DNA from 2 places in the Cytobacillus oceanisediminis genome. Region 1 is predicted to be linked to the other one. Evidence: riboswitches for the same ligand, from Rfam matches in the RefSeq annotation. Region 1 holds a riboswitch; the other holds the start of a gene.
What was found. A riboswitch is a leader RNA that binds a small molecule or an ion and turns the genes downstream of it on or off. The one in region 1 is predicted to bind S-adenosylmethionine.
Positions count from the first base shown of each region.

Region 2: linked by a shared signal. The riboswitch ahead of IRB79_RS24895 (methionine ABC transporter ATP-binding protein) and the one ahead of IRB79_RS13785 (methionine biosynthesis PLP-dependent protein) in region 1 are both predicted to bind S-adenosylmethionine.

Region 1 is NZ_CP065511.1:2,720,008-2,724,432, reverse strand. Features, by position in the region: gene metC (cystathionine beta-lyase) at 1-644, opposite strand, end outside; gene IRB79_RS13785 (methionine biosynthesis PLP-dependent protein) at 641-1,753, opposite strand; SAM riboswitch class I at 1,829-1,946, opposite strand; gene IRB79_RS13780 (H-type small acid-soluble spore protein) at 2,147-2,326, opposite strand; gene IRB79_RS13775 (hypothetical protein) at 2,490-2,729, shown strand; gene sucA (2-oxoglutarate dehydrogenase E1 component) at 3,063-4,425, shown strand, end outside.
Region 2 is NZ_CP065511.1:4,930,032-4,934,456, forward strand. Features, by position in the region: gene IRB79_RS24890 (methionine ABC transporter permease) at 1-548, opposite strand, end outside; gene IRB79_RS24895 (methionine ABC transporter ATP-binding protein) at 541-1,566, opposite strand; SAM riboswitch class I at 1,721-1,824, opposite strand; gene IRB79_RS24900 (O-acetylhomoserine aminocarboxypropyltransferase/cysteine synthase family protein) at 1,964-3,280, opposite strand; SAM riboswitch class I at 3,367-3,468, opposite strand; gene IRB79_RS24905 (hypothetical protein) at 3,520-3,858, opposite strand; gene IRB79_RS24910 (MFS transporter) at 4,001-4,425, opposite strand, start outside.

The sequences.
Region 1 (4,425 bases):
TTCACAACCGCCAGGCCAGCAACGACGTCGCTGTGTCCGGATAAAAATTTGGTTGCGCTATGCAGCACTATATCTGCACCTAAAGTGAGAGGTTTTTGAAGGGCAGGGGTCAGGAATGTATTATCCACAAATGTCAGGGCTCCATGCTGTCTTGCAAGTGAACTAATGGCCTTTATATCTGTCACTTTCAGCAGCGGGTTGGAAGGAGTCTCTACATAGAAAACCTTTGTGTTGGGACGAATTGCTTCTTTTACTTCTTCAAGATTTGTCATATCAACAAATGTGTGCTCAATGCCAAAACGGGACAGGACTTCTGTTGTCATGCGATAGGTTCCGCCATATACGTCTTCTGTAATGACAACATGATCTCCCTGTGATAAGAGGAGGAATGCTGTAGAAATGGCAGCCATTCCAGAAGAAAAGGCAAACCCTCTAATACCTTCTTCAAGCTCCGCGATGACCTCTTCAAGTGCTTCCCTTGTTGGATTCAGGCTGCGGCTGTAATCATATTTTCCGAACGCATCAATATCTTTTTGATGGAAAGTGGAGGCATGCTGGATCGGTACACTGACAGCTCCTGTTTCCGGGTCGAATTTTTGATTATTGTGAAGCAATTTCGTTTGGAATGTGTAGTTCGAGCTCATCGTACTGCCTCCTTAACAACCTTTGCAAAAGCATGTTCAAGATCCGCCTTCAAATCTTCTGCATTTTCGATTCCAACCGAGAAACGCAGAAGCCTATTACAGACACCGGTTTCAATGCGGATTTCTTCAGGGATGTCCGCATGTGTCTGTGTTGCTGGATAAGTTATGAAACTCTCGACTCCGCCAAGGCTTTCAGCAAAGGAGATAAGGGAGAGGCTCTGCAGAAATGGATTCACCCAGGATTCATCCTTGATTCGGAAAGATATCATGCCTCCCTTGCCAGGATAAAGGACATCGGTTACTGCATCGTGGCCCGATAAAAATTCTGCTAATTCCTTCGCATTTTCTCCATGCCGTTCCATGCGGAGAGAGAGTGTCTTCATGCCTCTGATCAACAGCCATGAATCAAAAGGGCTAAGGACAGCCCCTGCGGCATTGTGGTTCATAGCCAGTGCCTCACATAACTCTTTGCCCTTTGCAACAATTAATCCTGCAAGGACATCATTATGCCCGCCAAGATACTTTGTTGCACTATGGATGACAATATCAGCTCCAAGCTTTAACGGCTGCTGAAGGAGAGGGGTATAAAACGTGTTATCAACGATAAGGAGGATATTATGCTTTTGGGCAATGTCTGCTATCAATTGAATGTCAGTCTGTTCCATCAGAGGATTAGTTGGAGTCTCCAGAAATATTGCCTTGGTCTTTTCCGTGATTAAATTTTCAACATCTTCGGGATTGCTGGTATTTACATATTTGCTCTGAAGTCCCCACTTCTTGAAGCCCTGTTCTAGCAGACGATATGTACCGCCATATAAATCCTTGGATACAATCCATTCATCTCCGGATTTAAAAAGAGACAGTATAGTAAGAATTGCAGCCATTCCAGAACTGCAGGCATAGCCTTGATCGCCTTCTTCCAGATCGGCGATTGCCTTTTCAAGCAGCTGGCGGGTGGGATTGCCTGTTCTGCTATAGTCAAAGCCAGTTGACTGGCCAATGCCTTCATGGCGATATGCCGTGGAAAAATATACAGGCGGATTGACTGCACCTGTTGCTGACTCACTCCTGTTTCCGATTTGCGCTAATCTGGTGTCAATTTTATACATGCTTGTAACCACTCCTTAGAAAAAATAAAAAAAGCCTTCTATAAGAAGAAGACTTTTTAATGTGATCAGCCATTCTTCTTATCTTTCAAGTTTTTAAGAAACTTGCAGGAATTAGCACCTTTTCAATCAAAAAAAATGATTGCTGGTTGCTGAGGCGTCGTCGGGCCTTACCCTCGACCTCTCTGGATAAGAAATCAAATATTAAATTTTCTCTAAACTTTACTACAGTAAACCGCTAATCGTCAACACTTTTTTGAATATTTTATGTTATAAAAAATATCCACTCAGATGTCTTGAGTCCTTTTGCCCTAAGCGTCCGTTTTTAAGGGGGAATGAGGAGGATTTTGAAAAAAAAAACTTTCCATCACATTCTGGAAAGTTTCTTTAAAGTATTCATTCTTCAATCAAATCGTTAACCGGCACATCCATTTCTTTTTCAGAATCTGCTTTTGTGTATATACGTGCTGTCTTAGTCTGCTCATCTACATGCTGAATGATGATCGGGATGCCATTGAAAGTAACACTGTACATTTCAGCAGACTCAGCAATCTCTTTTGCTCTGCCAATATTCATGGAAAAACCTCCTGAATTTGAATAATTTTAATGTGCCTTAAAATTACACAAATTATTCTTTGGAAAAATCTTGGCATAAAATGTTAGAAGTGGATCGCTTTAAAGTTCAGAATATTTGTTTTATAATAAAGGCAAATGAAATTTCTCTTGGAGGGAAGCTAATATGCGAGAACATAGCCACTGCCGCCACCGGTTTGCGGAATCCGAAGGACCAGCTGTATTCCAGACCATGGATGGCATTGAAGTAAATGTTTCTGGTTCCATGTTCGAAAAATGTACAACTTGCGGCCATTTTGATTTTCCTGTGGAAACGAGAGAAGCAATTGAATCTTCCCTAAAAGAAAACAGAAAAAATTCGAATGCAGTCAAACAAATCTATATTAACTTAGTTGAGACTTTTTAAAGCCGAACAGCACTTCGGCTTTTTATTTTTGCCTCTTATAAAAACCACCCAGTTATTTCTTATTTATAATTGTTTAACATTTAACAAAACATTTTATTAGAATAAGTAATTACTAAAAAAATTTTTAATAGTTTTCCACTATATTCATGTTTTTATCTTTGTACAACTAGATTTTCCGTGTTAGAATAACTGTGGAAACGTTTTATCCTCTGAAAAATATTATTATTCGTAAAAATAAAACGTTAATGCAACTTATAGATGGGTATTGTATTTTCAGGGGAGAAAAATGAATTTGAATTATTTACTTAAAAACAGTTATGGAGGTAATTTTCCATGAAAAAGCCATCGAATGGTGAGGGACCTTTTGAACAAGGATTTCATGGCCCCAACCTTGGCTACGTTATTGAACTATATGAAAGATACTTAGAGGATCCATCTTCTATCGATCCTGAAATGAAAGACTACTTTGAAAGAAATGGTTCCCCTCTAGCGAGTGAAGGAACTCCGCAAATGGCTTCATCAGCAAATCAGCCAATGAATGCCGGACAGCTTGAAAAAACACTTGCTGCAATTCGCCTTGCTGATAATATCCGCACATATGGCCACTTGGCTGCAGATATTTATCCGCTGGGTAACAATAAATCTGAAAGTGCATTATTCGAACTGAGCAAATATGGCTTAACTGAAAATGATTTAAAAGAGATTCCTGCTGGGGTCATTACTAAAGACGCCACATATCCATTACGCAACGGACTTGAAGCAATTGAATTCCTGAAAAGCGCTTATATGGGACCAATTGCGTTTGAATTCCAGCATATATTTGATGAAAACGAAAAAGACTGGCTTCGCCGTAAAATAGGGGCCAACAGCCACAAACTGTCAATGCAGAAGGCGGAAAAACTGAAAGTTTTAAGAAGACTGACTGAAGTTGAGGAATTTGAAAAGTTCCTTCATAAAACATTCGTTGGACAGAAAAGATTCTCAATTGAGGGTCTTGATACAATGGTTCCTTTACTGGATGAAATTGTTTCTGAATCCGTTTCTGATGGAGCCAAAACGATTAATATCGGCATGGCCCACCGCGGAAGGTTAAATGTTCTTGCACATGTGCTTGGAAAGCCGTATGAAATGATCTTCGCGGAATTCCAGCATGCGCCAAATAAAGAATTGGTTCCTTCCGAAGGATCTATCGGAATTAATTATGGCTGGACAGGCGACGTTAAATATCACCTTGGTCTTGATAAACAGATCAAAGATGAGAATACGACCATAGCCAGACTGACATTAGCAAACAATCCGAGCCATCTTGAATTTGTAGGTTCACTGGTTGAGGGCTACACCAGAGCTTCACAGGATAATAGAACAAAGGCCGGTTATCCTGAAGTAGATCCAAAAGCTGCTTTAGCCATTATCATTCATGGAGACGCAGCATTCCCAGGACAGGGAATTGTAGCAGAAACACTGAACCTAGGGCAGCTGACTGGCTATAATACGGGCGGTTCAATCCATATCATTGCCAATAACACAATTGGTTTCACAACAGAATCACATGATTCACGTTCTACCAGATATGCAAGTGATCTTGCCAAAGGGTATGAAATGCCAATTCTTCATGTGAATGCAGATGAACCTGAAGCAGTAGTCGCAGCGGCAAGAATTGCTTGTGAATATCGTGCTAAATTCCAAAAAGATTTCC
Region 2 (4,425 bases), 2.2 Mb from region 1:
AGGTAAGCAAGGTTTCCAAGTCCGCCAGCACCGATAACACCGGCCATGGCTGTGTAGCCAACCAGCGCGATGGCTGTAACGGTAATTCCTGAAACAAGGGCGGGCATTGATTCCGGAAGCAGAACCTTCCAGATAATCGTGCTTGTTTTTGCGCCCATAGACTTGGCCGCTTCAATTACACCCTTATCTATTTCCCTCAAGCCGATTTCAACCATACGGGCATAAAACGGGGCAGCACCAATAATTAATGCAGGCAGTGCTGCATCTTCCCCGATCATTGTTCCAAGAAGAAACTTGGTAAATGGAATCAATAACACGATCAAAATAATAAACGGAATTGAGCGGAATATATTGACGAAAGCGGAAATGATTTTATTAATTGCTGCGTTTTCCCAAATGTTACCCTTGGAAGTCAGGAAGAGCAGCAGTCCCAGAATTGCACCTAAAATAAAAGTTGCGAGAACAGAAATAGCTGTCATATATAGGGTTTCCATTGTAGCTTCCCACATGGAATCCCACTTCACATTTGGAAACCATTCGTTAAGCATTGGAAATCACCTCCACGCCCACCTGCTGAGAATGAATAAATTCGATGGCTTTTGCAACTTCCTCTGCTTCTCCATCAACATGGATGAATAAAGTACCGTAAGAACCATTCTGTGTCTGGGAAATCTTCCCTTGAAGGATATTCACGGTTACCTGGAAATTACGGATCAGGTTTGTAATCAATGGCTGTTCAGCTGATTCGCCGACAAACCCTAATTGCACTACTTTTCCTTTTGGATACAAATCGACCAGGTGATCAATCGTTTCCTTAGTTTCTTCAGGCTCTGTCACCTGATGTACAAAACGCTTTGTAATTGAAGCTTTTGGGTTTCTAAATACATCCAATACTGGACCGATTTCAACAATTCGGCCGCCTTCCATAACAGCAACCCGATGGCAGATTTTTCGGATAACGTGCATTTCATGAGTAATTAGGACAATTGTTAAGCCCAGACGCTCATTGATGTCAACAAGCAGCTCCAAAATGGAATCTGTAGTCTGCGGATCAAGTGCAGATGTCGCCTCATCACAAAGCAGTACTTTCGGATTGTTGGCAAGGGCTCTAGCAATTCCAACTCTTTGCTTTTGACCGCCGCTAAGCTGGGAAGGATAGGCATCTTCTCTTCCTTCAAGACCAACGAGTTTAATGAGTTCGTCTACCCTTTTCAGCCTTTCCTGCCGTGAAACACCAGCGATTTCAAGCGGAAATGCGATATTCTCCCTTACTGTTCTCGACCATAATAGGTTGAAATGCTGGAAAATCATGCTTATTTCCTGACGCGCTTTTCTTAGCTTGCTTCCCTTTATCTTTGAAACTTCATTTCCTGCAACTGTTACACTGCCCTGGGTAGGAAGCTCTAACCCATTCAGCATGCGGATCAAGGTACTTTTACCTGCACCGCTATATCCGATAACTCCGAAAATTTCTCCCTCTTTCACCTCCAGGTTTACATCATCAACTGCTTTTACCTGGCCATTTTTTGAAGAGAAAACCTTCTGTACATCTTTTATAGAAATCAACGTGAAATGTCACCTCTTTAATCGAAAGATACAGATTATAATTAATAGACTGCTCATATTCCCCTATTTTTTACTCCTTATAAGCTTTCATGCGCTAAAAGCAAAAATGCCTTTCTGCACATGAGCAGAAAGGCATTAAAAAATTAAGTCCTTTCTCTCATCTGTCAAAGCTATGCTTTGAGTGAATTGGCACCATTTCAACTAATTGACGGTTGCCGGGCTTCATAGGGCACTTCCCTCCACCTCTCTTGATAAGAGCGTAACGTTCTATATTCAATTATTGCTTTAAATAAATTTAGCAGTTTTTAATTACGTTTGCTATCGTATCATAGCCATCAAAAAGGTGTCAACGAAGAAATTTTAAACTTTCGGAAAAAAATGAATGGTAAATTTTCCTTTATGCTTTTGCAGCAAGCGATGTGATGCCTGCAGCTGCTTCTATTGCCTGTTCCAGATCCTCAATCAAATCTTCCGCATTCTCGATTCCGATAGAAATCCGAATTAGATCTTCCGGCACTCCTGCAGCTTTTAAACCTTCTTCATCCAGCTGCTGGTGAGTGGTGCTTGCAGGGTGGATAATCAGGCTCTTTGCATCCCCTACATTAGCCACGTGTGCCCATAGCTGCAGGTTATTGATTAGCTTGGCTCCAGCCTCTCTTCCGCCAGATATTCCAAACACAGCCACAGCGCCTGCTCCTTTAGGCAAATATTTATTTGCCAATTCTTTGTCCGGATGGCTTTCATGACCTGGATAAAGCACCCAATTAACGGCTGGATGCGCCTCAAGGTATTCCACTACTTTTTTTGTATTGGCAATGTGTTCCTTCATTCTCACATGCAAAGTCTCAAGCCCCAATGTAAACTGAAATGCACTTTGCGCACTCATCGCAGGCCCTAAGTCTCTTAACAGCTGAACGCGTGCTTTGATAATATAAGCCGCCTCGCCAATTGCTTCGCTATAGACAATATCATGGTAGCTCGGATCCGGCTTTGTAAAGCCCGGGAACTTAGGGGAATTCCAGTCAAATTTTCCGCCGTCTACAATAATTCCTCCCATTGTTGTTCCATTGCCGAGCAGCCATTTAGTCGCAGAGTGTATAACAATGTCAGCACCATGTTCGATAGGCCTGCAAAGATAAGGTGTAGCAAAGGTGTTATCGACAATAAGCGGCACACCATTCTCATGTGCAATTGCTGCGACCTTTTCAATATCCAGAATTTTTAAGCTCGGGTTTCCAATCGTTTCCGCAAAGATGGCCTTTGTTTTATCTGAAATCGCGTTACGGAAATTTTCCGGATCTTTTGGATCGACCAGTTTCACTTTAATTCCATACTTGGGAAGTGTGACTGCAAACAAATTATAAGTACCGCCATATAAATTGGACGCAGCAACAATTTCATCGCCTGCTTCAGCTATGTTTAATATGGCAAGAGTAATGGCAGACTGTCCGCTTGCAAGAGCCAATGCACCAACTCCTCCTTCGAGCAAGGCCACTCTTTCCTCAAATACACTTACAGTCGGGTTATGTATCCTGCTATAAATATATCCTGGCTCTTTAAGAGCAAAGAGATCTGCAGCGTGATCTGTATTCTTGAACTGGTAAGCATTATTCTGGTAAATCGGTAACGCCCTTGCACCAGTTACAGGGTCAGGCTTCAGTCCCCCATGCACTCCAATTGTTTCAAAACGGTAATTTTTTTGTTTGTCAGTCATTGCTTTCTCTCCTCTATAAAAATTTTAGTATTTCTTATCGAAGAGCTGAAAAAACCCTCTTCATAAGAAGAGGGCTGTATCGTCTCTTCTTATCTACCAGAGCATCCCGCTCTGCTGGATTTAGCACCGTGTACTTTACCGGTTGCCGGGCTTCGCTGGGCCAGTCCCTCCGCCTCTCTTGATAAGAATATTCAGTTAATTAATATTAAAACGATATTATCATACTATTAAAAAAACGGTCAAGTATTGTGATATGAAATTTTCCCTAAACAGAAAAAAGACTCGAGGAGCAATTTTTTTCTAAAGGTGGTATCCATCATTATTTTATTTTGGGAAAGTGCATCTCTTAACTTTAACTCTCCTGAAATCAGTGACAGCACAGCTTCATCAGAGCCCAAGATCTCCACATCAAAATGGCTGGTGTGACTTACCTTCCGGATTTCCCCATTCGAAACCATCAGAGGAATGCTTATATTTCCCGCCTTAATAAGCAAAGAGAAATTTGATTTTCTTAAAAAGTATCCAAGATGCCCTTTAGCCTTTAATTCCCGGATAAATACATCAGGTAAATCCTTCACAGCCTCACCTCTTTTAATGGGTCTATCATCTTTAATATTCAGTAAGGAAGATCTTCAATCCTTTATTTTTCATTCGACAAATACAGAAAGACAATGCCTGTTTATTAGGCATTGTCTTTCATTTCCCGAGAAATATGTCAGATTATACTATTTTTACAGAAGGCGCTTCAGCTTTTGTCTTATTATAGCTTCTGAAAACAAAGAAAAAATAGAGAGAGCCGATCAAATATAAAGAAGCAGTAATCGTGAATACGAGTGCATATCCCCAATAATCTCCATATCTCATGACGATTCCTGTTGAAACAGGCCCCATTACAGCCCATCCCAGATTGAAAACCATCTGATTGACGGAGTTTGCCAGTCCTTTCATCGAATCATTTACCTTAGACATCATTAGCGACATTTGTATAGGATTTCCAGCATTCATTAATGCCTGCCGGAACAAAAAGCCGATCGCAGCAAGCCAAAGATTCTCTGTATAAGCAGTTAAAAGCAGAAAAGGAAGTGACATGAGCTGCAGGATTACAACTGCTTTGACTTCTCCCACCTTCCTTACCACAACCGGGC